Regions from separate parts of the Paenibacillus sp. FSL H3-0333 genome, predicted to be linked through region 1. Evidence: predicted binding sites of a transcription regulator. Region 1 holds the regulator's gene; each other region holds the start of a gene.

Region 1 (9,907 bases):
CCCTGGAATCGGCGGTGAGGTAGGTGCGATGCTCGGCACGACACGCGGCCTGTATCAAGGCCTGTTCATGGCCCCGCATACGGTGGGACAGGCTGTGAAGGGAAGTATCTTCGCAGCGGCGGTATTCCAGCGCTGCGGCTTCACCACCAAGCCTGCCTGGCATGAGCCGCGTACGGATCTGATTCAGGCGGTGGCTTTTGACGGACCCGAGCATCTGATTGCCTTCGTACAAGGAATCCAGCGCGCAGCAGCGGTAGACAGCCATGTCGTGCCTGAGCCTTGGGACATGCCGGGGTATGAGCATCCAGTCATCATGGCTGCCGGGACATTCATCCAGGGCGGAAGCCTGGAGCTGTCAGCCGACGCGCCCATCCGCGCACCATATATCGGGTATATGCAAGGCGGATTAACCTATTCTCATGTCAAATACGGGGTATTAATGGCTCTTCAGAGCATGAGGGAGCGCAAGCTGCTGTAGTTCTCGAACACATAGGAGGCAGAGGCCGATGTACGAAGCAGAAGCAATCGAGGGATTGTTGCAGAAAAGGAGTGCGGACAAGGCTCCACTAGTCGTCATGATGTGCGGAGTAGCGGGTTCGGGCAAAACGACTTTTGCGCTTAAGCTGGAGCATGAGGGGTTCGTCCGGCTGTCCATCGATGAGGATATCTGGAGTACATATGGCCGCTACGGGATAGATTATCCTGAGGAGGAGTACGAATCCTTGAAGGAACAGTCGGAACGCAAGCTGCGCAAAGAGCTGGTGCAGCTGGTTCAGGCGAAGCGTCATGTGGTGGTGGATTTCAGCTTCTGGCAGCGGCAGCGCCGGGATGATTACAAGCAGCTGATCGGGGAGTATGGCGGGAAATGGGCTGTGATCTTCCTCAAGGTACAGCCTGAAGAGCTACGGCGGCGGCTCCTGTTAAGAAGCGAGCGGATGGATGCCAATGCGGCATTCACCATTACCGAGGAGATTCTGACCCGTTTCCTGAACGGATTCGAGACTCCGGCTGGAGAAGGGGAATGGGTCGTTGAAGCGTGACATGCTATGAAACATGTACAGTAAGCCTTTAAGGCCCCCGCAAAGCACCTATTTCGTCATCGGAACTAAAGCCCTGTTATGTGGGCGGATTTTGCCTGCGGATTACTCTTTGTGATATACTTCGGGGAACCAAATCCCATGCATCGGACACTTTGATCTGTTAATCTCACAATGGGTGAAAGAAATCTTGTGAGAAAAACTCACATACCATTGACACGCCATATAAGGAAATGTACAATGAGATGAGAAAAAGATCATTGGAAGGTTGGATGAGTCATGGGTGATGAAATCCGCAGAAATATGGCATTATTTCCGATTGGAATCGTAATGAAGTTAACAGATCTATCCGCCAGACAAATTCGTTATTATGAGCAGCACAGCCTGATCGTACCTGCGCGTACCTCCGGCAACCAGCGTTTGTTCTCTTTTAATGATGTGGAACGTCTGCTTGAGATCAAGGCGTTGATTGAGAAGGGTGTTAATATTGCCGGCATTAAGCAGGTGATGAATCCTGTCTCGAAGGAATCTGAAGAAGCTACGGTTATTACCCCTGACACAGAGGTGAGACGTAGAGAGTTGTCTGATTCGCAGCTTCACCGTCTGCTGAAGCAGGAGCTGGTTTCCGGTAAAAGACCGGGACAAGTGTCTCTGATCCAAGGTGAGCTATCCCGGTTTTTTAATAAATAATATAGAGCTGTTGAAAGGGAGAGGGTAACGTGAGCTTTACTAAAGAGGATATTCTGCGCATTTCCAAGGACGAGAACGTCCGGTTTATTCGCCTGCAATTCACCGATTTGCTGGGAACGATCAAGAATGTAGAGATTCCGGTAAGCCAGCTTGAAAAAGCACTCGACAATAAAATGATGTTCGATGGCTCGTCCATCGAAGGTTATGTGCGGATTGAAGAATCCGATATGTATCTGTATCCGGACCTGAGCACCTGGGTTATCTTCCCTTGGGTGACTGACAGCCGTGTGGCACGTCTGATTTGTGATGTGTACATGCCGGATGGCACACCGTTTGCCGGAGACCCGCGTGGTATCCTCAAGCGTTGTCTGCAGGAAGCGGAAGAAATGGGCTTCACAGCTATGAATGTCGGACCGGAGCCGGAATTCTTCCTGTTCAGAACAGACGAGAAGGGCAATCCGACTACAGAGCTGAATGACCAGGGTGGATATTTCGATCTGGCGCCAATGGATCTTGGGGAGAACTGCCGCCGCGAAATCGTATTGACACTGGAAGAGATGGGCTTTGAAATTGAAGCCTCCCACCACGAAGTGGCTTCCGGCCAGCATGAAATTGACTTCAAATATGCCGATGCCATCAAGGCAGCGGATCAGATTCAGACCTTCAAGCTTGTCGTGAAGACGGTAGCCCGCCATCACGGCCTGCATGCAACCTTTATGCCTAAGCCGCTGTTCGGTATGAACGGATCTGGTATGCACGCTCACCAATCCCTGTTCAAAGGCAAAGAGAATATGTTCTACGATGAGAGCGATAAGCTGGGCCTTAGCAAGACTGCCCGTTATTACATGGCGGGGATTCTGAAGCACGCACGTGCTTTTGCAGCGATCACTAACCCGACTGTCAACTCTTACAAGCGTCTGGTACCTGGTTATGAAGCGCCTTGTTATGTAGCCTGGTCTGCAAGTAACCGCAGCCCGATGATCCGTATTCCGGCTTCGAGAGGACTCAGCACACGCGTTGAGGTTCGTAACCCGGACCCGGCGGCTAACCCTTACCTTGCACTCGCTGTTATGCTGAAGGCAGGTCTGGATGGAATCAAGCGTCAGCTCGATCTTCCGGCTCCTATCGACCGTAACATCTATGTGATGTCCGAAGAAGAGCGGATCGAAGAAGGCATTCCAAGTCTGCCAGCCGATCTGAAGGAAGCCCTGAACGAAATGATCCGCAGCCACGTGATCACAGAAGCCCTCGGCGAACACGCCCTGGCCCACTTCTACGAGCTGAAGGAAATCGAATGGGACATCTACCGCACCCAGGTCCACGAGTGGGAAAGAGATCAGTACATGACGCTTTACTAGGATACAGCAGCCCTTGGCGCTATTCGCGCCGGGGGCTTTTTATATTTTTTAGAGAGTATGATTTACATCTGTCCGGGGATCTAGTGCTCTTACGTATGTGGGATTCAAGATGTATACAAAAAACCGAACACAATTGGCGGCCGCGAAGGGTTAGTTAGATTGTGGTGAAGACATACCCAAAAAGCAGGCTTCCTAAAGCTAGCACAACAGTCATGCCAAGGAGCACTCTAATATAAAAAACCAACAGCTTTCTTTTACCGAGAAATAAATCCCGGACTGCTGTTGGTATATGGAACTGAACGTCTCTGATTAGGTTAATGTATGATTATATATTTTGGTCATCCTTATGATGAAGATCCCTATATTCATTCTTTGTTAAACCAAACAACATAGAATCATGATATTTACCATTGATATAGAAGATTTGACGTCGGACTCCTTCTTGAACGCATCCTACTTTTCTAAGCATAGCAGCCGATGCCTTATTTCCGTCCAGAACATAATCATTAAATTTATTAAGTCTACGCTCGAAAAATGCATATTTTAAAAGCATGTGCACTGCCCTGGTACCGTAACCCTTACCTCGATAGGGATGATCAATTACAATACCTATGCTGAAAGTACCATTCCTCTCGTCAATGCTGTTTAGATTAATACCACCTACCGTTTCACCGTTCATATTTTCAATAGTAAACATGATTCGGCCATTAGTGGACGAAAATTCAACGTTCTCTTCAACGAATTTCTTCGCACCCGAGATTGTAGGCGGCAATTCAATAGTACATTCCAGAAAACGACGGGCAGGGGTATCGAATGCAGTTAAATATATACTTTCCCAATCCTCAGCCTCTATTGAACGCAATCTAATTTCATCATCCTGCCAATAATAGTTTGTATAATCTATATTTCGCATAAGTACACCTCCAAATAATATCACGATTCTATAAGTTTATCTCATGAAATATATATTTTGGAGGTGCTTTTTGATTATAAGTAATCTTAACATGATGACATTACTTAGATGGTGAAGTTCTAAGATTATTGTTCAAAGTCAAACGGGGGAGGGCGGAAGATCTGCTACATTAGTATATAAGTTATTCCGAAGTATGTTTATAAAAAAGGCGCCTACTCCCACCAAACGTAGTATGTGCCTAGCTGCTCTGTAAGTTGGTTAATCGTAGCGAGGATCTCTGGCGAATATTCGGTGATCAGAACGCCTTGGATGAGCGGCATTGCCTTAAGCGAAAATCCATTCAACGTTTCCTCCCAGGTTTAATAGATTATTCTTCGAGAGGAATCGGGGGCCGGATGATATACCATAGCAATCCATAAGCTAATCCAAAGTAAAGGAGTATACCCAGTATGGATAGGGACAGAAGAATGAGGATAACCTTATTTCCGTTCATACATTTACCTCCTAAATAAAAAAACTCTCCCGATTTTTAGTGCGGGGGAGAGACTGAAGATGAAGACTGAGCAAAACCCTTACAACATAATATAAAGGAATTATAACTCCAGATCAATTCATTTTACATACTATTCCATCTCCTATATACTTAACCAGAAGAGAATTCTAGTGGCAGACATGGGAGCGGATGATGAAGAATACATATAAGATTATGCTTTCGCTGATGCTCATCCTGGCGCTAACATGTCCGGTGGCTGGGGCGGAAGGAGTGGCTGTGCCAGCGGAGACCCAAACTAGGCTTATGGAGCAATATGGGCTGGATGCGCCGGCTCTGCCGTTGTGGGATTGGAGCAGCGTTGATGTCGGGGGCAGTGGCATTACAGGTGGGATGCTGTTCGTGTACCGGATGATGTTGAATCCGCTGGGGGTCATGTTGCTAGAGATACTATATATTCTGTAGTAGAGGGGGAAAAGAATGAATTCGCGTTATGATACGCCAAGCCCTGCACGCAGAGTCCGCAGGAGATCGGGCGGTAAGTCGTTACTGGTTCTTATCCTTGTTCTGATTGTGATGGCGGTTACGAATCCGGGAAAGGAAGCATTCAGTGAATATTCTGTAAAGAATCTGGAAAATACGCTCGGTCAGGAAATAGGCGACGGAATTACCAAGCAGGTGGCCCAGCCTGTAATTGAGTCTTTGACCGTGAGGGATAACTACATTTTGTTTTCTGTATTCAGTGTACCGGACCTTAAGAATACCAATTTTTTTACCCGGGATGGCGGGGCCACGAAGAAGTATATCGGATTGTTCAAAATCCTGTTTATTAAGCTGTAAATATGGTTTACATATTGTTCCATGACCCGGTATAATTGAATAGATTCGAGACGGAATCTTTAATATGGTTGTGGAACAAGGAGGAACGAAGTTGAATACGGCTTATAAAGTACTGTCCAGTGATGCTGATCTATTCGCTGCCGCACTGGCACAGGTACAGGTCTACGTCGTTCAGCTGGTTGATGGCAAACCGCATGTGATTGCTGATTATGCCGGACCTGTACAGAAATGGACACCGGAGTACATTGTGCTGGCCGGAATGACTTATAGACGCGATGAATTTGAATTCCGGGTACGATTGAACAAGAAGTAAGCAGATTCGCTGCCCACTACCTGCAGCTCTAACTAACATTACTGCCGAATCACACAATCTTTGGAGCCATTCTTGGCATCTCTTATACTATCCAAGTGTAAAAGAGGTGTAAAGATGAGCCAAAGAGAACGTAACCGGATTCGCAGAGCCATTAATGTCCTGCTGACACAGCGGGCAATCCTGCTGGAGAGACTGGAAGAAATCAATGAGAATCTGCGCAGGGTGCCTAGAGGTTCGCGGGCCAGAAGAGAACTGCTGGCAGCCAGAGAATCGATCCGCGAGGCCATCCGTTTGAATACGGTGGCTATCCGTCTGTTGAGAAGTGTGCTGTAGTCTGTATCCGCTCTAATTTATATGAGTCACAGGAACCCTTGGGACGCAATCTGGCGTCTCAAGGGTTTTTGCGACGTTCCTATTCCCGGATGGTGACACGGGTACCTATGGGAACGAGGGCGGCTAGAGCCAGAACATCTGCGTTATACATACGAATACAGCCGTGTGAGACCATGTGGCCGATGGAGGATGGGTCATTGGTTCCGTGGATGCCGTAATGCGGCTTGGACAGTCCCATCCAGAAGGCACCGAACGGACCGCCCGGATTGGGCTGTTTGTTAATGATGGTGTATTCGCCTACAGGCGAGACGGTTAACATTTTGCCGATGCCGACAGGGAAGCCTCTGGTGACAACGTCATTATCCAGCAGGTACAGCATGCGCTGTGACAGATCGACGATAATTCGGTAATTGGGCATACAGATCAGCACTCCTTTGTAACAGGATATGTGCGGAGCTAGGCAGCGGTTCGCAGAAAAAATGGCCAAAAAGCCGAATGCGAACAAATGTTTGTATACATCTTTTTGGCCACTACACGAAGTAAAATGAACATAAAACAGGCTGCTTCGCATGGTGCGGAGCAGCCTGTTCTTAAGCGGGGAGTAGATTAGTGGATATCGCGGAATAATCCGATGACCCGGCCCAAAATCGTAACGCGGTTGAGGCGGAGAGGCTCGTACGCCGGATTCTCCGGCTGCAGCCTGATATGATCCCGTTCTTTGTAGAAGGTCTTGACAGTTGCTTCATCTTCTTCGGTCATCGCTACAACAATATCGCCGTTGTCGGCAGTCTGCTGCTGGCGCACGATGACATAATCCCCGTTCATAATTCCGGCATCCACCATACTGTCACCAAGGACAGATAGCATAAATACCTTGTTATCACCTACATAATGAGCAGGCAACGGGAAGTAATCCTCAATATTCTCTGTTGCTGTAATAGGAACACCAGCTGTAACCTTACCCACTACCGGGATGCGGGTAACGGTCTGGACGAATTGATGCACATTCTCTGAATCTTCCTGGCCGAGTAGTTCAATGGCACGCGGTTTCGTTGGGTCACGCCGGATCAGGCCCTTTTTCTCAAGCCGGTCCAAGTGACCATGCACGGTGGAGCTGGAGGCCAGTCCGACAGCCTCGCCAATCTCGCGGACGGACGGAGGATAACCCTTGCTGCGGACTTCATTACGTATAAATTCCAGGATCGCCAGCTGACGACTAGAAATCTTTGACATCGGTATCAACCCCATATACTATGTTTGGGAAAATTATAACATAGAACTTCCGTTCGTACAAACATAAGTTCTAAAATGAGGAAAATAAGAGAACGGAAATAAAGAGAACAAATGTTCCGAAAAAACTATTGATCGAAACACATGTTCGTGTTATATTATTTTCGAAAGCAAGAACATGTGTTTGGAGGATGATAATCATGTTAAAGTATAGTACATACAACAGCATCTACAATAATGAGGATATCAAGGTGTCCGCTCCCGGTAATCCAACTGCTAATAGTAATGTAACCAAGATCAAGGACGCGATTCTTCATAGTGTCGCTGCGCTATCATCACTATTCCGTCAGGTTAGCCTGATGAAGATGCTCCTGGTGCTGATGCTTGTTATTTCGGGATTCACTGTGGTGGGGAATGTTTTTGCCGGTTCGGTCTCGTCGATGAAGCCGGATAAGCGGATTGTAGTCGAACGCGGGGATACCTTATGGAGTATTGCGTTAAGCAACAAGCCTGAGGACATGAAGACAGCCGTATATATAGAAGGAATAATGAAGAGTAATCATTTGGAGAACAGCTTCATTAAGGCCGGAGATATTCTGACTTTACCTTTATACTGAAGGAATGCAGCAGGCTAATGATCGACTCGGAGAGCTTTCAGGGGGTAGACCTTGACAAGCTCTTTTTCTCATGGCAAAGTTAAAATGAATTTAGAGGGAGGGAAACGTATTGAATATTGACGAATTGGTCGCACGCATCAATGAATTGGCACGCAAAGCTAAGAACGGCGGCCTGAATGAAGAGGAACTGGCTGAACGTGCCAAGCTCCGCGAGATTTACCTGGGGAATATCCGCACTAACTTTCGGGCCCAGCTTGATACCATCGAAATTGTGGACAATCCGGAGCATGAAGAAGGCAATAACGGACTTAAGCATTAGCCTGTTGCCTTTTCATAGATAATACAGGATGACTAGGGGGAACTTACATGGCCCGTTCTTGGGAAAGAATGGTTCAACGCAACACCAAGCAAATTAACCAGCAAAGAAAGAAGCAGGGGAAGGACTCCATTTACACTTCCAGCACTAAGACTGCTGCGAAAAGCATCGATATTTTCAAAGGCCGCAATATTGTATTCCCCGTTGTACTGATGCTGCTTGGCATCATGTTCTGGGTGGTCGGCTCAATTGACGAAGCCAAAGGAAGCGGGATTCTGGCCAACTGGCTGGGTGTAGTGCTGTACTTCCTGCTTGCTGCGCTGCTGTTCTTCCGCCGTCCGTTCCTTAAGGTTGAGCGTGCGCGTATCTCTACTATTAAATACAACCGCGAACGCTTCCTGGCTGCGGCGGATATTGAGAAGATCACTTTATCGCGCAGTGTAGTTACTATTAAGTATAAGGGTAAGCGCAAGCAGTGGATTTTCTCCAAGCTGATTAACCGTTATGACACTGCTGCGATGGGGGAACGCCTGGAGCAGTTCGCCAAGAACAACAACATTGAGGTTGTGCACGAATAGGAAGACAGACCAGCATATAGGGAGTGGAAGAACAAATGCCGATTACCGCCGTACTATTTGACCTTGACGATACTCTGCTGTGGGATGACCGCAGTGTGGAAGAAGCCTTCCGCTATGCTTGTGAGGCTGCTGGAGATTCCGTTGATCCCGGGGAGCTGGAAGCTGCTGTACGCAGGGAAGCCCGTACACTGTACGAATCCTATGAGACGTATCCGTTCACGAAGCTAATCGGTATTAACCCGTATGAAGCGCTGTGGGCGAACTTCACTGCCGGTGAGCAGCCGGAGTTCCGTCAACTGGAACAGCTTGCCCCTGTCTACCGTAAGGAATCCTGGCGCCGCGGCCTGGCCTCACTCGGGGTAGAGGATGAAGCGCTGGCTGCACAGCTGGCTGACAAGTTCGCCGCAGAGCGCCGTAGCCGTCCCTATATCTATGAGGAGACACTTCAGGTGCTGAACGAGCTGCGCGGTAAGGTGAAGCTGCTGCTGCTGACGAACGGCTGCCCGGCCCTTCAGCAGGAGAAGCTAGATGGTGTGCCGGAGCTTACCCCGTATTTTGACCACATTGTAATTTCGGGAAGCTTCGGCAAAGGCAAGCCGGACAAAGGAATCTTCGAGCATGCGCTCGGACTGCTGGATATTACTCCGGAGCAAGGGATAATGGTGGGCGATAAGCTTACGACAGATATTCTTGGGGGCTTGTCTGCCGGACTGACCACGGTCTGGATCAACCGAAATAGCAAAGCCTCGGACCCGGAGATTACGCCGGATTACCAGATCAGCCATCTTTCAGAGCTTCTGCCGCTGGTAGACTCCCTATAATTGAATTCTATGAGGCCAGTATCCTATTTTAGGATATTGGCATTTTTTATAAAGATATGACTATTCTCATGTTAACGAGTGAATCATGCAGCTTCTTTAAGGCAAATTGAATAAAATGTGTATAATAAGAAGAGTAGCGATCTGACTTTCATTGTAATATAGAATGGATATGTTCGTGGATGAAGAAGAATCTACCTATGAACCGGGAGGACTTCAGATGATGAAGCCAAGGATACGCAGGGGACTTATATGCATTATAATGGGGATGACGCTAGCCGGATGCTCGGGGAATAAGGAAGATGAGATGCAGATGCATGCTGCGGCCAATTCCTCCATGTCACCGATTAAGGTGGAGCTGAGCTGGACCCCGG
Region 2 (9,907 bases), 1.5 Mb from region 1:
GCGAATGCTTCCAGCTGATTGCCGACCCAGCTTCCCGCTCCGCGGTTATCACTGGGCGTTATGTACTCAATATGCGCCCCGGCTCCGCCTTCCTCACACATGGCCATCGGCCATTCGTCCCGGTCATAGCCTTTCTTCGTGGGGACTCCCTTCAGAGACGCCTTGCGGTTCTCCTCCGCGTCCTTGCGGTTGATGGTGCAGATCGCTGACTCTCCCTTGCGGATGGCCTTCTGGATGTGCTTTGCGGTCTCCGGGTAGCGGTCTGCCGGGAACTTCAGCTTCACGACCTCCGAAGGATTCGCAGAAGGGGTCTGCGGCAGCCATTGTCCGTTCTCCTCCAGCAGGTAGGCGGCAAGACTGAGCAGGGCGATAATGATGAGACTGATGATGGACTTTTTGGCTTTCATATCTGCTCCTTTGTAAGTGGGTATGGGTATAATGCCTGTGCCCTGAATAGTATAGCGTAAGAATAACGGATTGCGACAGCCCTAATTCTGTGCATTTGCCGTGCTGAAGTTCCACAATTCGTCATAATATGTACAAACACAAGGAAAAGGATGGTGGAAAATGTGGAACAGCGCAACCTCAGGGACCTGCTGGATTCAGCCTCGCGGCTGATAGGTGATGTGCAGTGGCAAGCGGCTTTTCGCAAAATACAGATGTCTCCCGCTGACGCGGAGCTGGGGGCGCCCGCAAGGAAGCTGCTGGAGACGCTGTACTGGCTGCAGGGCCAGGGAATGATCAGCGGTCAGCATGATTACCTGGAGAGCCCGGATGATATCAACAACAAGCTGAAGAATACCGCTGGCAGCTACGCCGGACTACACGGTTATGAGATGGGGCCGATCAGCGGCCAGACGGAGAAGCTTATCAGCAGCCAGCGGCAGGGAGTAACCGACAGTGCGATCCGCTGGCATAAGGCCGGGGGAATCGTAGCGATGACCTATCATGCCAACCTGCCGGGCAGTGCTCCGGCCTGGACGAATGTCTCCATGAGCCTCAGCGAAGCTAATTTCAGCAAGTACATCACAGCGGGAACGCCAGAATATACGGCAATGATTGCGGAGCTCGATAAGGTAGCTGTTTTTCTGAAAAAGCTGGATGACGCCGGTGTCCCCGTACTCTGGAGACCTTACCACGAGATGAACGGCGGCTGGTTCTGGTGGGGCCAGAAATCCTCCTTCGTGACCCTCTGGGAGATCATGTTCCAGCGGTACACCGTCTATCATCAGCTGCACAATCTGCTGTGGGTATGGAGTCCGAATGCCAAGAACAAGAATAGTGAGGAGCCGGCGAAGTATTATCCGGGCAGCGGCAGAGTGGATGTGCTGGCAGCGGATATTTTCGAGGGGGATTACAAGGTAAGCCATCATGATATGCTCTGGGACCTGGGGCGCGGCAAGCTGATCGCCATCGGCGAGAACGGGGAGCTTCCTCCGCCAACTGTGCTGGCAGGCACTCAGAACAAATGGAGCTACCAGATGACCTGGGGCAAGATGCTGTACGAGCGCAATAAGGATGCAGTAATTCAGGCTTTTATGAAGAATAGTGCCGTGTTCTCCAGAGACGACTATTCGGCCAAGGCGGCGGCGTATGCTTCTTCAGGAGGGGTACTCCCCAAGCCGGGCCTCTATGGGCAGTATTATAACAATATTACGCTTAGCGGCACGCCTGCCCTCACCCGGACAGATGCCAATATTAACTTCGCCTGGAGGCAGGCGGCGCCTGATCCGGCCGTTCACGCAGATCTGTTCTCCGTACGCTGGAGCGGTCGAATAAGCGCTGCCTACAGTGAGACCTATACGATCTACTCGTATTCAGATGACGGAATCCGGATATGGATCGACGGGAAGCTGGTTATTGACAGCTGGATGAAGCAGAGCGGGCAGGAGCGGCAAGGCACAGTGAGTCTGATTGCAGGGAAGCTGCATGACCTGAAGGTGGAGTACTATGAGAACCAGGGGGATGCGCGGGCGGTACTGATGTGGGAGAGCCCCAGCCAGGCCAAAGGCGTCATTCCGGCAGGAGCTCTCTACCTTCCATAACCAAGTGTAACGAAGCGTCAGATATGCTCGCGGTAGCTGATGTTGTTGGCGATTTTCTCGTCACGGACGGCTTGGCGCAGGATATCCTTGACAGCTTGAACCTTACGGATTCTATAGAAGGGGAGCTGTGGAGATGAAGCATCATCCGACAAAATGATCAGCGTCCCGATGCCCAGCATACGCTGCATAACCGACTGGGTGACAGAGAAATCATTGACCCGCAGCAGCTCGATTTCTTCGACATCCTTGCCGATCAGTCCGCTCTTCACCATAATCCGCTGGGACGTAATCGTATACTTGGTGGTATTCAGTCCGATCAGCCCCTTGAGACGGTCGGAGATGCCGGCAGGCTTGCCCTGCCATAATTCTTTTTCGGGACCGGAGCTATGGCCAGCCGCCGGACGGCGTGCTGCTGCCGGAGAACCGACCTCTTCTGTACCTGCTCCGCATTCCCCGCAGAATTTGGCACCTTCCTTGTATTCCGCACCACATGCTGTGCAATAAGCCATAATAATCTTCCTCTCCTTGAACAGATAAATTCATTATAGTATAACAGGAATTGCCAGTCATCAACGGGTTATGGACCGCCGTTTCTCCCTATGAATACGCTTAACTGCTGACATATGTTTCATTGCGCCGAATTTTACATTAATTTCATTTGCACTTAACAAAAATCGATATTATTCTGTTAAGTGGAGGGATCTTAACTATGAGACAAGCTTTACTTGCAGGACTGCTAGTGGCCGTCATGATACTCAGTGCCTGCGGCAATAACAGTGCTGAACCGGCGTCCCCGGAAGAGGTACAGGAGACGGTACAGAACTTTTACAATGAAATGTCGAAATTCGACGAAATGGGCAAATCCTCGCTAGAGAACTTCAACACCACGCTAACCTCTTATTCCACCGGACAAGCGACAGACAAAGAATTCGAGAAGGCTGTGGACAGCTTCCAGGATACCGCATCTCAGCTTGCAGATCATGTGAACGATATCAAGATTGCGGGTGGCCTGCCGGATACGATCGAGAAGCTGCTTAGAGATTCGGTGATCGCTTTCCAGAGTGCCTATCAGATCAAGGAGAAGGCTTCCAAGGGCGCAGTATCGCCCGATGTGACCGCTGAGGAATTCAACACGATGAATGAGCAGGCGGACGTAGCGATGCTCTATGGCATCTCCAAGCTGAATGAAGCCAGAGAAGCCGCCGGACTGATTGATAAGGAGCAAGCCGTACCAGGAACCGTATCAGATGCAGGCACAGATGCCAAGCAGGAACCGGGTGCTGGAAGCGCTGGGACTTCGTCAGTGAAATAAGCAGAGACAAGACTTGTTATACGCCAAAGGATTCAGATGAAGACGCTGTACAGCATTACTGTAGGCGTCTTTTTGCTGTGGATTGAATTATTGGCCCAATCTTTTTGAGAAGTACTTAGGGGCCTCCCTGAAACCTTGTCTTTCATAAAATGTATGAGCCTCTATTCTTCTGGCATGACAATGAACCTGGATACTGGCACATCCTCTTCGGGTGGCGGAAGCTGAAGCGGATTCCACTAATTCCTGTCCAATTCCCTTACTTCTAACTGAGGAATCCACAACCAGATAACTAATGGAGGCGATATCTCCTCTCATGCCCAGTTGCGGGATATAATGCAGGGAAAGACAGGCGATAACACATCCTTCCGCTTCATAGACCATTAACTCCTCATTAGGGTCAGCAAGAAGTCTTTCTATATTCTCTTTCATATAAAGCTCGGTATCCGGGTAACCTAATTGCGTCAATAGTCTGGAAATACCCTCTCGATCCTCCACATTTGCAGCTCTAATCATAAATATCATCTCCGTCCTTTCTACCCCGTTCCCCTAATGATGGCATTAAATTAGCGAAACAACTAGAACCACGGGATGGCTGTTTTCATGCAGGTGTGGTGCTATTTCAACCCTTTATTATAATCAGCTAAAGCCCTCCTTCTGCGTCCTTGCTCTGACATTAATTTCTGCTTGCCTAACAAGCTGAATCGCGGATATAATACAAACGTACGTTCGGTTTATGGGCGGAAAGATGATGTAGTCCGGGTAATTAACAACGAGTGGGGGAATAGCAATGGGCAAGAAGCTTGAAGCGGGCGGTCTGCGGGAGAGCAACCGAATCATGTTGACGGAGCATAAGGGCGGGATCAGGAGGGACGAACGGGAGACCTGGCATAGCCTGAGGCCGGTTCTGGATGAGCAGAAGCTGGAAGAGATTGAGCATACGCTGGCCTTATCGCTGCGGAGTCATGTGCGGGTAACGCTGGTGCTGTATGATCCTCAGGAGCAGAGGAAGCTGAGCGGGTTCGTGACCTCCATTCACACCCACTCGCGTGAATTCAAGCTGCAGTGGGCGGAGGAATGGAAGTGGCTGCTTGTAGATGACATTGTGGAGGCTTATATTGTCTGACAGATTTTACTTGCTGCGGTGTCCATCCGTCTTCTCATAGGCAATCAGCGTGACTTCCGGGTTCCCGGTCATCCTGGCAATCTCCGATTCCGCCTGGCGGATTACTTCGACCACATCCTCCTGGTCGCTAAGCGGGGCTATTCTGTAGCTGTCGCTGTGTATCTCCATGTTCATCCCCCTTTCCGTTAGAATGACCTGACTTGCGGTCTATCTTCTTATTCTGGCCTGTAGATGCACAGTTCATCCGGGGAGATAGGACGCTGCACAGCTTATTTTGTGAAAAAAACGGTCATTGGTGCAAGCAATCCGGCCTAAGCGGGCATTTACTATACCAGGGGGTGAGTAGATGCTTACTTTGGAGCAGGTCAAGCAGAAGTCGGCCGCAATGCTGGCGAAGCTGCATCCGGCCGTACTGGCCGGGGCGAACGAGCTGATTAGACGGAGCTATAACCGGGGGGTGCAGATCCTCATTACGCAGGGCATGCGCACGATAGCGCAGCAGAATGAGCTATATGCTCAAGGGAGAACCAAGAAGGGCGACATTGTAACCAATGCCCGGGGAGGCGACAGCTACCATAATTACGGACTGGCAATAGACTTTGCGCTGCTCCTGCCGGATGGCAGGAATGTGTCCTGGGATATGAAACGTGACGGGGATGGCGACAAGTTGGCAGACTGGCAAGAGGTGGTGCAGGAGGGGAAGAAGCTGGGGTTCGAATGGGGCGGGGACTGGACCTCCTTCAAGGATTACGCTCATCTGCAGATGAGCTTCGGCCTTAGCATCCAGGACCTGAAAGCGGGCAGACGGCCTACTGCCCAGCAGAGTGCAGCCGCACTAAGCCGTATAACCGGAGGTGAGCCAGAGGTGAACAAGGATATCCCGGTAAATATTACGCTCAATGGAAAGAAGCTGACGACCGGCGTCATGGACGATGCGGTAACCTATGCGCCTGTACGTGCGATTGCGGAAGCACTTGGAGCCAAGGTCACGTATAATGCGTCCAGCAAGACCGTGAACATTGTGAAGGAATAACTTCTCTGCATAGATGCTGTCCCGGATGGGGAAATTATCAGCGAGTAACCACATCCATGAAGGGGGCACAACATTTTGAACAAGCTGATCACAAGTCTTGCCTGCGGTACGGTCCTGTCCATGAGTCTGCTCGGAGCAGGTGACATCTCCGCAGCAGCGCCGGGCGGTATGACAACTACGACTCCGGGCGTTATGAGCACAACCGCTCCGGGCATGCACAGCACAACGACTGACGGCCGAATGGGCAACATGGGAAATATGGGCAATCTGGATGACCGTATGATGGACAGCCGGGGCAATACCATGATGAATGAGACCAGAGATTCGATGCACAAGACCGAATCCATCATGAAGGACAAAATCCGTACCGGCGACAACAGCTCCGTCTCCCCGCTGTCCAACAATAACACAACGGGCCGCTACCGGGCACAGAGCACAACCACCACAAGCAACACCCGAAACGGCTCCAACTGGGGCTGGCTCGGTCTCGTCGGCCTCCTAGGTCTGGCCGGCATGCGCAGCAGAACCGGTGAGCGTGACCGCCACTAGTCGGAGCAGGGCACCGCAGTTCTGCAAAGGAACAGCAGCGCCAAGCAGTAAAGCCCGTGTCAGTCTCGACTGAACGGGCTATTTGCTGCTTATGCAGAAATATTGGAAAAAGCAATTGCGTATCCTCCAGATACGTGATATTATATTTCTTGTCGCGTAAGAACGCACACACAACATGCCGGGGTGGCGGAACAGGCAGACGCACAGGACTTAAAATCCTGCGGTAGAAATACCGTACGGGTTCGACCCCCGTCCTCGGCATATATAGTAGTAGAGAAAGACGCATTCTGCTGAATGCGTCTTTTCTATACATACAGGTTAGAAGCGGCTTACAGGACAGAAACAGCGTACACGCTAGAAACAGAGTTAAGGATTGAAACAGGGGAATGTGCAGCTAAGATAGAATTATGCAGTAGAGGAACTTCGCAGCTCATTGGAGAGATAAAGCGCATCCTTGAAGCCTTGCAGGTAAATGGCGCGTTCGGTTATGGCTTGAAGGGAGAACTGCGTGTCTTCATACTGGAAAGCGGCATCCTGCAGCTCCTCTGGCAAGGCATTTCTAAGCTGGTGGAAGTACTGATCACTTTCTTGCAGCAGCATTTTATATGTAGGATCTGTATCCAGCAGTTCCCGGTACATCGCTTCAAAGAGGATGTGGAGCATAACTATACATACATAATAACTAGAGGGGAGCTACGCCTCATGTTGAGAAGCAACTTAAGAATCCTTATGGCCAAACACCGGATCGACGACATCACCGAGCTAATGGAGAAATCAGGCCTGAGCCGGAATTCGATTAACAAACTGTATCGGGAGACCGACTTGGAGACCGTTAAGCTGGAGACGCTGGTCAGGTTATGTGATACGTTTCAGTGTAAGCTGTCGGAGTTGGTGGAGTATGTGCCGGGGGAGAAGGAATCTGGGAGTGGGAGAGTGCCTTTGGGGTGCTCTTTTTTGTTTGGGGATTGTGTATTTTTCTTATTTTCAATAATCATATTTGTGTTGTCCATCAGTACTTCCAGTAGACACTGCTTAATGGTTTCAGGGGTTATAGTTAAAGCTGACGGATGGCAACCGCTTCCCACACCTCCCTTCGGATCATACAAAGTTAATAGATCAACTAAGGTGATCTCCAGAGCAATCGATATTTGCTCTAGTATTTTGATCATAGGGTTCTTTTCTCCGCGTTCGATCTGCCCGATGTAAGATGTGTTTACCCCTGCACTTAGTGCAAGCTGCTCCTGACTGAAATCATTTTTCAACCTTAAAATCCTGATATTTTCCCCAATAGATTCAATGCTGTTCATTTCCCTTCACCCCTAATCAAACGATAGAATTTTTTGGTAGGAGGCTCAACAGGATATAGTACGGATTTAAATGCTTATAGTAGAGAATTGATACGGAGTGTGGTTAAACCGTGGATAAAAGCACTTAAGGTGATTTATCCTGTTACTCCCAAGCGAAACCCATATTTGAATATAGATGCCTCCTCTGAAAATCGCTCCTTCCAAATCTCCTTCATTTATAAAGTGCTTTGTGTTCAACCATAAGTTATTTATACTGGCTAAATCCACGTTGTATTCTCTATAAAGAATAACGTTTTCATTGATGGCGGATTTGATAGAGTGTGTTGCTTAGCTAGGTCAAGCATGTATTTTTTAAGGTTCGTGCAGACTGTAAGTTACCTGCCGCATTTCATATCCGGGGTTGTCGCGACGGGTGGACAATCATTTTTCTGGCAGCCTTGGCCGGGATTGATCCATCGCTGTATGAAGCAGTGGAGATTGATGGAGCTTCAAGGCCTGCCTGGCTGGGAGGAGCACCCTGCTGTAAGAGCAGGTAAAGTCTATTATATCCATGAGTATTGGAATGGAGATGATACCTTCTCTGGCTTTGTTGTGGTACGCATAGTTGCAAACGGGGAATCAAAGCAATGCCATTCTTTTTCCCCCAGGTAGGTGAAAAAGAATGGGTTCAATTGAAAGCGATATCAAATTATACTTACCTTGTAACAAGGACAGCAAGACAGATAAGAGAGAAAAAACGCAGAGGTGATGGAATGGAATACGTGGAGAAGATTATGACGCTGATTGCCAATTCTGGAGAAGCTAGAAGTAAAGCGATGGAAGCGATTCAAGTGGCGAAAACTAATGATTTTATTGCGGCTAAAAAAATGCTGCAGGAAGCTTCGGATGTTTTGCGAATGGCTCATAAAATTCAAACGGGTCTAATTCAGGAGGAAGCAGGAGGAAGTAAGCAGGAGATCACGATTCTAATGATACATGCCCAGGACCATCTGATGAATGCTATGACTGTCAAAGATCTGGCTGCAGAATTTATTGAATTGTATGAGGTTAACAAGAAATAGATAGTCAGGATCATTCGGGGTTAGCCTTATGCGATAGCTAAAGGCTCCCTAAACATTTTAATGGGGGGTCAGGTATGAACGGATTTTTAGGGATATTACAGAAAATGGTCGTTCCGCTTGCAGCGAAATTATCTTCGAACAAAGCTTTGCAATCGGTTTCTAAAGGTCTTATGGGTTTGATGGTAATCATGATGATGGGTGCTTTTTCAACTATATTGAGCAGTTTGCCATTCGATGCTTATCAGAACTTTTTAGTGTCTTCTAATTTAAAAGGAGTATTTAACACTCTGCTCAACGTTACAACAAATATGCTGGGGGTATACGCAGCATTTTCCATTGCTTATTCCTATGTCTCAAATGAAGATAAAGATGGATTCTCAGCAGGTGCAATCAGCCTCATGTGCTTTTTTATCGTTACTCCATTGACAGTCGCAGGAGAGGGCTACATGGCAGTTACGAATTTGCCGTTGGATTGGATAGGGCCAAAGGGCTTATTCACCGCAATGATCGTTGCTATTGTAGTTTCCAAATTGTATGTATTGATTATTAACCGGAATATAACGATTAAAATGCCTGAAGGGGTTCCGGAATTTGTATCCAAATCCTTTGTAAGCATTATTCCGGGTATTGTTATTGGCATCCTTTTTGCCGCTATTTCTTATCTGCTATCCTTAACCAGCTTCGGGGACATGCATCAAATCATTTATAAACTGATTCAAATTCCTCTTACAGGTCTTGGATCCAGTATCTGGGCTGCATTGCTGGTGTATGTATTGATTGGGTTGTGCTGGTTCTTCGGGGTTCATGGCATGGCAGTGATGTCAGTGGTGATTCCTATCTGGGCAGCACTTGATGCCGAGAATATGGTTGGCGTTGCTGCAGGCGTGGCCAATGCGGATTTGCCCAATATTGTAACTCTTAACTGGGTAAGTGCAGTGGCTACTATCGGTGGTGCCGGTTCAACTATTGGTTTAGTGATTTGGCTGACCTTTAAAGCTAAATCAAAGCAATATAAAGTATTTGGCAAAATGGCGCTCATTCCTTCTCTCTTTAATATAAATGAACCAGTAATCTTCGGGCTTCCTGTAATGTTGAACCCGTTACTGTTTATTCCATTTGTATTTACTCCTGTATTGCTAATCGGGCTGGCATACATTTTAGTTACGATCGGAATATTGCCAATTTCGAATGGAATCGGGGCGCCCATGGGCACACCATTAGTGCTTCAAGGCTTCTTTAATGGAGGCTGGAGGTTAGGGTTGTACCAGGTGTTCGGAGTCCTGCTGTCATTGGTCATATACTATCCGTTCTTTAGAATAATGGATAAAAAAGCTGTTGAAGAAGAATCCGCTGCTGAGATGGCAGCTCAATAAGGTCTACATGTGAGTGATGATAAGTGGAGGGAGGTGGGGAAATGAATAAAATAGGCGATATTTATGCTAATAAATTCGAAAATTTTATTTTCCCATTTTTTTGG
Region 3 (9,907 bases), 3.7 Mb from region 1:
CACTGCTGAATGATCAGGAGCTGCTCCATCTTAAGGAGAATGAACCCGTAGGGATTATGGAGGGGATCTTCTTCCTGGATAACGGCACGCCGTTTGAGTTCTCGCATATGCGCTTCCATTATGAGTATCTGAAGTTTAACACGTTTGTATCTGTGCATTAACGGATGGACGGTGTAAATAGCATAACTGAGGTATAGCAGGCCGGGAGGAATCCCGGTCTTTTTAGCGTTTTTTAGTATAACAAATTAATCCATAATTATAAAAATAAACATCTTTTTGTGCGTGATTTGCAGAGGAATTCATACTATGTTCAAAATTTCACAATATTGGACCGTATTAATTTCTAAAAAGATTGAATTTCTGAAATGCCGATGTATGATGTAAATGTAGAAGTGATACATTCAATTTACAAAGAAAAATTTAGGGAGTGGAAGACATGGGATTAACAATCGAACAGGTGGATTATTCCTCGAAAACGTATCTGGCAAAGCTTGACGCTTACTGGCGTGCAACGAACTACATCTCCGTAGGCCAGCTTTATTTGAAGGATAATCCGTTGTTAAGAGAACCGCTGAAGGATGCAGACGTCAAAGTGAAGCCGATCGGACACTGGGGCACGATCCCTGGGCAGAACTTTATCTATGCGCATCTGAACCGCGTTATCACTAAATATGATCTCAACATGTTCTATATTGAAGGCCCGGGCCATGGCGGTCAGGTGATGGTATCGAACTCTTATCTTGACGGAACCTACACCGAAATCTACCCGCAGATCACTCAGGACATCTCTGGTCTGAAAAAGCTGTTCAAGCAGTTCTCCTTCCCTGGCGGTGTTGCCTCCCATGCAGCTCCTGAAACACCCGGATCGATTCATGAAGGCGGCGAGCTGGGTTACTCCCTATCGCACAGCGTGGGTTCGATTCTGGATAACCCTGACCTGATCTCAGCAGTCGTTGTAGGTGACGGCGAAGCAGAGACCGGTCCTCTGGCCGCTTCCTGGCTGTCCAACCGGTTCATCAACCCGATTACAGACGGTGCTGTATTACCGATTCTGCATTTGAACGGCTTCAAGATCAGCAACCCGACGATTCTGTCACGGATGAGCAGAGAAGAATTGACCGCCTATTTTGCCGGCAACGGCTGGGAAGCCTTCTTCGTAGAAGGCGAGAACCCGGATCTGATGCACCCGGAAATGGCGAAGGTGCTGGATACAATCGTAGAGAGAATTGCCGCCATTCAGAAGAATGCCCGTGAAAATAACGATACTGCCCGTCCGGTATGGCCGATGCTGGTCTTCCGCTCCCCTAAAGGCTGGACTGGTCCGAAATCGTGGGATGGCGTGCCGAACGAAGGCTCCTTCCGTGCCCACCAGGTGCCGATTCCGGTCGATCAGAAGAACATGAAGCATGCTCCGGCATTGCTTGAATGGCTGAACAGCTACAGACCTGAGGAACTGTTCGATGAGAATGGCCGTTTGAACGCAGATCTGGCTGAAATTCTGCCAACCGGCGACAGACGTATGGGCATGAACCCGGTAACCAATGCCGGCAAACTGATCAAAGACCTGCACAAGCCGAATTTCCGCAACTATACTCTCGATAATTCCGCTCCAGGCCAAGTGATTGCACAGGATATGGCGGTGCTGGGCAAATACCTGAAAGAGGTTGTTACGCTCAACGAAGAGAACCGCAACTTCAGAATCTTCGGACCGGATGAGACCATGTCTAACCGTTTGGGACCGGTATTCGAAGTGACCAAGCGTCAATGGATGGATGCCATTCAGGAACCGCAGGATGAATTCCTCGCTCCATACGGCCGTGTCATTGACTCCCAGCTGTCGGAGCATCAGGCAGAAGGAATTCTGGAAGGTTATGTACTGACCGGCCGCCACGGATTCTTCGCCAGCTATGAAGCGTTCCTGCGCGTGGTCGATTCGATGATCACCCAGCACTTCAAGTGGCTGCGCAAGGCTACAGATCAGACCTGGAGAGAAGACATTCCTTCCCTGAACGTGATCGCCACATCGACAGTGTTCCAGCAGGACCATAACGGTTATACCCACCAGGATCCGGGTCTGCTCGGCCATCTGGCTGACAAGAAGCCTGAATTCATCCGTGAGTATCTGCCGTCCGATGCGAACAGCTTGCTGGCTGTGTTCGACAAGATCCTGAATGACCGCCAGAAGATCAACCTGATCGTATCCTCCAAGCATCCGCGTCCGCAATGGTTCTCGGCTGACGAAGCTCAGGAGCTGGTGGACAAAGGCCTTAAGATCATTGACTGGGCCAGCACCGACAAAGGCGGAGAGCCGGATCTCGTTATCGCTTCTTCGGGTACCGAACCAACTATGGAAGCCTTGGCTGCCATCTCGATCCTGCATGAGAAGCTGCCTGAGCTGAAGATCCGCTACATCAACGTGGTCGACCTGCTGAAGCTCAGAAGTCAGAAGCTTGATCCGCGCGGCTTGTCTGACGATGAGTTTGATCAATTTTTCACAAAAGATAAACCGGTCATCTTCGCCTTCCACGGCTATGAAGGCCTGATCAAAGACCTGTTCTTCGACCGCCACAACCATAATCTGCATGTGCACGGCTACCGTGAGAATGGCGATATCACTACACCGTTCGATATGCGTGTCCTCAACCAGATGGACCGCTTCGATCTTACGAAGGAAGCTGTGCTGAGCCTGCCGGAAGCAAGCAAATACCAGGCCATCGCTGACGAGATGGACGCCATGGTGCAGAAGCATCACGCGTACATCCGTGAAGAAGGCATCGACCTTCCAGAGGTTGAGAGCTGGGTATGGAAGGCTTTGAACTAAGCTCTAGATGATCGTGTTATTTCATTAATAATATAGTAGGCTTCAATTAAGGAGCGCTCCGGTAGTCATGTTGATGGCTGCGGAGCGCTTTTTGTCCAATGATTGGAGCTGGATTATGGTCTCCGGGACCTCCGGCTGCAATACCTTCTTCCGCTGCGCCGCGGTGCGTACAGGGGCACCATTACTCCCATTCATCTCCAACATGTGCTTCCAGTAGTGCTTCGGCATCTTCGAGGAACGCAGCCGGTCATTGCGGCGCTCCTTGATGCCGATGGCATGATAGAAGCCAGTCCATAAGCGGCGGTACGCTTCCTCCGTCTCATCGGGTTCGGGCGGGGTCCAACCGTTTAGAGGCACGATGGCCACACGCCCGGGCTCATGAATCAGCGCAGCCCCATGGGTCTGGTCGTAGATCATGAAGCTCTCCTCCTGGAACCGGTCGCAGAAATGCTCCCGGATCACAGGCAGCACATAACCCTGAGGCTCAATCACTGCGGCCATGACCGGGCCGTATACGGAGAAGCGAACGAAGCCCGTATACAGATGCGCTTCATGCCGCAGCTGCTGGACAGCCTTCATCAGCGTGTTAACGGTGTCATCCGCCAGCATATTCATCACCTTGCGGCCATGCTGGAAGCCGAGATACAGGAAGTTCAGCAGCAGCATCTCCTTATCGGGGGCGCAGCTCCAGAAGCCCAGACGCACCAGCTCCTCGGCTTCGCGGCTGATCCGAAGCGGCAGGGACTTCAGTACTCGTGCGGCCTTGTCTTTGTCGGTCTCAATCCATTTCGCTTCCAGCAGCAGGCCTATTTCCCCGCCTTCAGCATGAATCGCCAGCGGTTTCTCCTTCCAGGCATAGCTCTCAAATACACAGCACAGCAGACCCTCGAAGCTTCCGTCATAGGTGTACGCCAGTGCGGACGGCTTGAACATCAGGCCTTCGCTCCTTTCTTGAGCAGGTCCCAACCATCTGCTGCCGGAAGGGCCGACAGGTTAAAGTCGTCGAACAGCGTGAGCTGCTCCACCTGCGGCTGCTGGAGAGCGAGCTGCTCCCCGGACATGAGCGAGCGAAGCAGGGTATGCTCGCTGACCTTCAGCCCTTCCAGCGGTTTGTCCTTGCAGGTGATGAAGAACTGGGCACGCTTGAGGACTACTCCCAGCTTCTTCAGCGCATGGAAATCGAGCGATCCGGCCCGTCTGGCCTTCACGATCCGCTGTGCACTTCTTACGCCGATGCCGGGTACACGCAGCAGCATTTCGTAAGGGGCGCGGTTGATCTCAACGGGGAACTGCTCCCGGTGGTTAACGGCCCAGCTGCATTTGGGGTCCAGCAGCGGGTTGAAGTTCGGCACGGCCTCATCCAATAATTCATTCGCCTTGAAGCCGTAGAAGCGCAGGAGCCAATCGGCTTGATAGAGCCGGTGTTCCCGCAGCAGCGGCGGTTTGGTGTCTAGTGCGGGCAGGAGGGAATCCTCCACCACCGGGGTGTAGGCGGAGAAGAAGACGCGCTTGAGCGAGTATTTACGGTATAGGCCTTCCGTCAGATTAAGGATTTGGTAATCCGTATCAGGCGTTGCCCCCACAATCATCTGGGTACTCTGTCCAGCCGGAGCGAAGCGGGGAGCATGGTTATACTTGACGATATCGGAGCGGTTCTCCTTGATCCGGCTGGTAATCAGCCCCATCGGCTTCAGGATGGATACCTTGCTTTTATCAGGTGCGAGCCGTCCGAGGCTCTCCTGCGAGGGCAGCTCGATGTTGACGCTCATGCGGTCGGCAAGCAGACCAAGTCTGGACAGGAGGGCTTCGTCTGCTCCGGGGATGGCTTTTACATGAATATAACCGTTGAAATGATAGACATTGCGCAGCAGCTCAAGTGCAGCAATTAACTGCTCTGTAGTGTAGTCCGGATTGCGCATAATGCCTGAGCTAAGAAATAGTCCTTCTATATAATTACGGCGGTAGAATTGCATGGTGATATCTGCGATCTCTTCGGGGGTGAAGGCCGCCCGGCGAATGGGGTTAGATTTGCGGTTGATGCAATAGGCACAATCATATACACAACCGTTGGTCATAAGCACCTTCAGCAGCGAGATACAGCGCCCGTCCGCCGCGAAGCTGTGACAGATGCCCATCGGAGAGGTGTTGCCGAGCGCCCCGGCCTGGCCCTTGCGGTCGGAACCGCTTGAAGTGCACGCCACATCATATTTGGCGGAAGCGGTCAGAATCTCTAGTTTCTCCATTACATCCACGGTCTCAATCCCCCTCATATGTGAGCATTATATACCGAACGTATGTTCTTGTCAAAAGTATCTCCCCCTTCTTGGCCGACTGTAAAATGTATGCGCATTCCTTCTTGTGCTATAATAGAAACTGATGGTTCATGGAATGAGGAATCATACGGTTATTGAAATTCGGGTTAGGAGTGTTGCTGAAGTGAGAGGATATAACATATGGCGGCCCATCATGCTGATTGCGGTTGCGCTGCTGACAAGACAGTTAGTGACAAGTGTGTGCCTGATGTTCGGCATGTCGCAGGAATCGGCAGGCAGTGTAGCCATGCTGGGCATGATCGTTGCTGCTCTTATTATGTACAACCGCATGATGAAGGGCCGCCGCCGCAGATAAAATAAACAGAAGATCCGGCCGTATCTCTTCAGGCGGAGCGGATTGCATAGGAACAGGCTTGAAAGACGCCCGCACAGGTGTCTTTTTATTTTAGAACTGTCTTTTTACTAAAAAAATTTATGCAGACAGGTGCGCATCCCGGCGATCCGGCAAGCGGTGCTTGAATAATCTGGCTGGAGCTTATATTCTTAGAAGGATATGCTATATGAAGGACCATAGAGATTCAAGGTAACGTATATTCCCTGCAGGGAGGGCGTTATCTATAGAATCAACCCACAGCATGGGAAATGAACATACAGGAGGAAACCAATTGAGTACACAGAACATTGGAGTGCCGTTAGAGGGTTTTGCAGAATTTAGCCGGACGGTAGCCGCAGAGGGTGCGGTACTGCTTAAGAATGAGGGACAGGTGCTTCCGCTGGGTGACAGTGAGAGCGTCGCTGTTTTTGGCAGAATACAGGTGAATTATTACCGCAGCGGTACAGGATCGGGCGGTAGCGTTCACGTTGCATATACGACGAATCTGCTGGATGGACTGCGCAGCAAGAAGAACATTAGCGTGAATGAAGAGCTGGCTGCTGCCTACGAGGCCTGGATCGGGCTTAACCCGTTCGATGACGGCGGCAAGGTATGGGCTGCGGAGCCGTGGAACCAGAAGGAAATGCCACTTACGGACGAGCTGGTGAAACAGGCAAGAAGCCAGTCAGCCAAAGCGGTTGTGGTCATTGGACGTACGGCGGGCGAGGATCAGGATAATGCCGATACTGCAGGCAGCTACCGGCTGACGGAAGATGAGAAGGCGATGCTTGTCTCGGTTACGGCTCATTTTGAACAGACGATTGTGGTGCTGAACGTATCCAACATTATGGATATGAGCTGGGTAAATGACGCCGCTTATGTGAACCCTATCTCTGCAGTGATCTATTCCTGGCATGGCGGCATGGAGGGCGGCCACGCGATCGCCGATGTTCTGGCCGGAGAGGTTACGCCAAGCGGCAAGCTGACGGATACGATCGCCTACTCTATTGAAGACTACCCGTCCACCAAGAACTACGGCAATGAGTTCAAGAATCTGTACGAGGAAGATATCTATGTGGGCTACCGTTATTTCGAGACCTTCTGTCCCGATAAGGTTCAGTATGAATTCGGCTACGGGATCTCTTACACGACCTTCAAGCTGGAGCCGGAGGAAGCGAAGCTGGTGAACCAGGCGGGCGAGCCGCAGATTGAAATCGGCGTCACCGTAACGAATACGGGAGCCGTATATGCCGGTAAAGAAGTAGTGCAGGTGTATGTTGAAGCGCCGCAAGGACTGCTGGGTCAACCGGCCAAAGCGCTGGCAGCCTTCGCTAAGACTAAGCTGCTGGAGCCTGGTGAGTCTCAGCGCCTTACTGTAAGCTTCCCGCTCCATTCCATGGCTTCCTATGATGACGCCGGAGTGACCGGGCACGCTTCCGCTTATGTGCTGGAAGCCGGAACCTACCGCTTCTATGCAGGAACCAGCGTCAAAGCGGTATCAGCAGTGCTTCTGGATGGACAAGAAGGCTATGTGCTGGATGAGCTTAAGGTCGTGGAACAGCTGCAAGAGGCTATGGCGCCTACCGAGAGCTTCATGCGGATGAAGCCGGGTGCCCGCAAGGCAGACGGTTCGTATGAGCTGGTCTCCTCCGAGGTGCCGACGCGTAAGGTGGATCTGGCGGAGCGGATTGAACGTAATCTGCCGCAGCAGCTTCCGCAGACTGGCAATCAGGGATATACCCTGAGAGATGTCCATGACGGAAAAGTTAGCATGAGCACCTTCATTGCCCAGCTAAGCGACCAGGATCTGGCGGCGATTGTCCGGGGCGAAGGCATGAGCAGCCCGCTGGTCACTCCGGGTACGGCATCGGCGTTCGGGGGCGTGAGCGACAGTCTGTTCAGCTATGGCATTCCGGTTGCAGCTACAGCGGACGGCCCTTCCGGCATCCGTATGGACAGTGGGGCTAAGGCAACACAGGTATCGATTGGAACCCTGCTGGCCGCTACATGGAATGCGGAGCTGGTGGAAGAACTGTATGTTATGGAAGGCCAGGAATTATTGCGCAACCAGGTGGATGCGCTGCTGGGACCGGGGCTGAATATCCGTCGCAGCCCACTCAACGGGCGTAACTTCGAATATTTCTCCGAAGATCCGCTGATCTCGGGGATCTTCGCTGCCGCATGCACACGCGGAATTATGAAGGGCGGCTCTAATGCGACGCTGAAGCATTTTGCCTGCAACAACCAGGAGAAGCACCGCAGTAAGGTCGATGCTGTCGTATCGGAACGCGCGCTTCGTGAGATCTACCTGAAGGGCTTCGAAATCGCAGTCAAGCAGGGCGGAGCCAATTCGATCATGACCTCCTACAATCCGGTGAACGGGCATTGGGCGGCTTCGAATTATGACCTCAACACCACGCTGCTTCGCGGCGAATGGGGCTTCCAGGGGATCGTCATGACCGACTGGTGGGCGATCATGAACGATGTGGCGAACGGAGGACCGGCAGACCGTAAGAATACGAACTGGATGGTCCGCGCCCAGAACGATCTGTACATGGTCGTTAGTAACTATGGGGCAGAGGTTAACGCTTACGATGACAATACGATCGCATCTCTGGAGAATGGTACGCTTACCCGCGGGGAGCTTCAGCGCTCAGCGATCAACATCTGTGAGTTCATCATGAAGGCGCCGGTTTTCTCCAGAAAGCACGAGATTATTGAAGCGGTCGATACGTTCAAGGCTGATCCGGCTATCGGGGCTGAGCAGGCGCAGGTGCTGAGCGAGAACGCACAGGTAACGCCTGCTGTGTCCGGGCCGACTTACATTCAGGCTGACGAGGCGGGGCAGTACCGCATTATTGTCAGCATCATGTCTCCTGAGCCTGAGCTTGCGCAGAGCGCCTGCAACCTGACCCTGAACGGACAAGCGGTAACCACCATTCAGACGAACGGAACGGAGGGCCGGTGGATCAGACAGAAGCTGGTCAAGGTTGAACTGGAAGCCGGACGGTATGAGCTGAAGCTGGACTTCGTCAAGCCCGGCCTGCAGATTGAATGGATTGAATTCAAGCGGGTATAACATCAGGATCATTGATAGCATGAGCAGCAAGGCACCCTCCGGGGTGTCTTTTTTTTGCAAATACAAGAATTTACATGCTAAGGGGTTGTCCTGATATCCGCCTGATTCCGCATACCCGCAGGGCCGCCGAATAAAATAGAGATAAAACGGCTACTATGAAGGGATGGCAGGAACGTATGCAAATACATGTAGTGCAGCCGGGCCAGACGCTGTATGGCATTGCGCAGGCCTACGGAGTAAGCACTGATACGATAACTGAGGCGAATCAGCTCTCTGCGCCGGGAAGCCTGGTGGCAGGGCAGGCGCTGGTAATCCCGATTGCCGGGCAGTATTATTGGGTGCAGCCGGGCGACAGCTTCTACAGCATCGCCAAGCGGTTCGGCCTGAAGGCAAGCGAGCTGGCGGAGGTGAACGGGCTGACGCTGAATCAGCCGTTACAGGTCGGACTCCGTCTGTACCTTCCACCTGGACCGAGGCGGCAGGCGGAAGTGAACGCGTATGTGGAGCCCCGAGGGGAGAGTGTCTCCCAGCCGCTGCAGAATGCTGCGCGTGAGGCTGCTCCTGAGCTGACGTATCTCGCACCGTTCAGCTTCCGGATCAAGCGGGACGGAACACTGGTCCCGCCGCCTCTGGATGGCCTTGCCTCCATTGCTGCAGAGCATCAGGTGACGCTGATGATGGTCGTGACGAATCTGGAGGATGCCCAGTTCAGCTCGGAGCTCGGGCGCATTATTCTTAATGATCAGGAGGTTCAGGACCGGCTGCTTGAGAACATCATCGCGGAAGCGAAGCGGCTGAACTTCCGGGATATCCACTTTGATCTGGAGTTTCTCCGGCCGGAGGACCGTGAAGCGTACAATTCTTTTCTGCGGAAAGCGGCAGAGGTCGTTCATAAGGAGGGCTTCCTGCTGTCCACCGCCCTTGCCCCCAAGACCAGCGCGTCACAGGTTGGGGCCTGGTATACGGCGCATGACTATAAGGTCCACGGCGAGGTGGCTGACTTCGTCATTATTATGACGTATGAATGGGGCTATAGCGGGGGGCCGGCGATGCCTGTCTCGCCAATCGGGCCTGTCCGTCAGGTGCTGACCTATGCAGCAAGCGAGATGCCCGCCGGTAAAATCATGATGGGCCAGAATCTGTACGGTTATGATTGGACGCTGCCTTTTGTAGCAGGGGGGCAATATGCGAAAGCGCTCAGTCCGCAGGCGGCCATTGATCTGGCAAGGAACCGGAATGCAGCCATTCAATATGACTATAGAGCCCAGGCGCCGCATTTCAATTACACCGATGACGAGGGGCGGCAGCATAAGGTATGGTTTGAGGATGCCCGCTCGATTCAGGCCAAGTTCGATTTGATC

What was found. The regulator LexA, encoded in region 1, represses DNA repair genes until DNA is damaged. The targets are predictions, from matches to a motif close to CGAACATATGTTCG.
Region 2: a site for LexA is predicted at 4,073-4,086, ahead of MHH78_RS11245 (YolD-like family protein). Genes of this name have one in related genera too.
Region 3: a site for LexA is predicted at 5,109-5,122, ahead of MHH78_RS01295 (putative DNA modification/repair radical SAM protein). Genes of this name have one in related genera too.

The regions. Positions count from the first base shown of each region.
Region 1 covers NZ_JBBODG010000001.1:4,029,724-4,039,630, forward strand. Annotated here, with positions in the region: gene MHH78_RS18245 (methionine gamma-lyase family protein) at 1-478, shown strand, start outside; gene MHH78_RS18250 (AAA family ATPase) at 507-1,040, shown strand; gene MHH78_RS18255 (MerR family transcriptional regulator) at 1,317-1,727, shown strand; gene glnA (type I glutamate--ammonia ligase) at 1,757-3,085, shown strand; gene MHH78_RS18265 (GNAT family N-acetyltransferase) at 3,411-3,998, opposite strand; gene MHH78_RS18270 (hypothetical protein) at 4,681-4,953, shown strand; gene MHH78_RS18275 (hypothetical protein) at 4,969-5,328, shown strand; gene MHH78_RS18280 (hypothetical protein) at 5,420-5,641, shown strand; gene MHH78_RS18285 (hypothetical protein) at 5,756-5,974, shown strand; gene MHH78_RS18290 (L,D-transpeptidase) at 6,054-6,392, opposite strand; gene lexA (transcriptional repressor LexA) at 6,581-7,207, opposite strand; gene MHH78_RS18300 (LysM peptidoglycan-binding domain-containing protein) at 7,405-7,821, shown strand; gene MHH78_RS18305 (DUF896 domain-containing protein) at 7,931-8,140, shown strand; gene MHH78_RS18310 (hypothetical protein) at 8,188-8,715, shown strand; gene MHH78_RS18315 (HAD family hydrolase) at 8,751-9,536, shown strand; gene MHH78_RS18320 (FixH family protein) at 9,754-9,907, shown strand, end outside.
Region 2 covers NZ_JBBODG010000001.1:2,514,273-2,524,179, forward strand. Annotated here, with positions in the region: gene MHH78_RS11220 (NucA/NucB deoxyribonuclease domain-containing protein) at 1-407, opposite strand, end outside; gene MHH78_RS11225 (glycosyl hydrolase) at 570-2,045, shown strand; gene MHH78_RS11230 (PH domain-containing protein) at 2,063-2,554, opposite strand; gene MHH78_RS11235 (hypothetical protein) at 2,755-3,357, shown strand; gene MHH78_RS11240 (GNAT family N-acetyltransferase) at 3,445-3,870, opposite strand; gene MHH78_RS11245 (YolD-like family protein) at 4,145-4,480, shown strand; gene MHH78_RS11250 (hypothetical protein) at 4,487-4,648, opposite strand; gene MHH78_RS11255 (M15 family metallopeptidase) at 4,827-5,513, shown strand; gene MHH78_RS11260 (WGxxGxxG family protein) at 5,589-6,062, shown strand; tRNA gene MHH78_RS11265 (tRNA-Leu) at 6,240-6,323, shown strand; gene MHH78_RS11270 (hypothetical protein) at 6,468-6,725, opposite strand; partial or broken gene MHH78_RS11275 (helix-turn-helix domain-containing protein) at 6,765-6,980, shown strand; gene MHH78_RS11280 (helix-turn-helix domain-containing protein) at 6,932-7,369, opposite strand; gene MHH78_RS11285 (PTS lactose/cellobiose transporter subunit IIA) at 8,122-8,430, shown strand; gene MHH78_RS11290 (PTS sugar transporter subunit IIC) at 8,505-9,803, shown strand; gene MHH78_RS11295 (hypothetical protein) at 9,845-9,907, shown strand, end outside.
Region 3 covers NZ_JBBODG010000001.1:311,790-321,696, reverse strand. Annotated here, with positions in the region: gene MHH78_RS01310 (GntR family transcriptional regulator) at 1-161, shown strand, start outside; gene MHH78_RS01305 (phosphoketolase family protein) at 437-2,821, shown strand; gene MHH78_RS01300 (TIGR03915 family putative DNA repair protein) at 2,864-3,754, opposite strand; gene MHH78_RS01295 (putative DNA modification/repair radical SAM protein) at 3,754-5,064, opposite strand; gene MHH78_RS01290 (hypothetical protein) at 5,258-5,449, shown strand; gene MHH78_RS01285 (glycoside hydrolase family 3 C-terminal domain-containing protein) at 5,760-8,546, shown strand; gene MHH78_RS01280 (glycoside hydrolase family 18 protein) at 8,723-9,907, shown strand, end outside.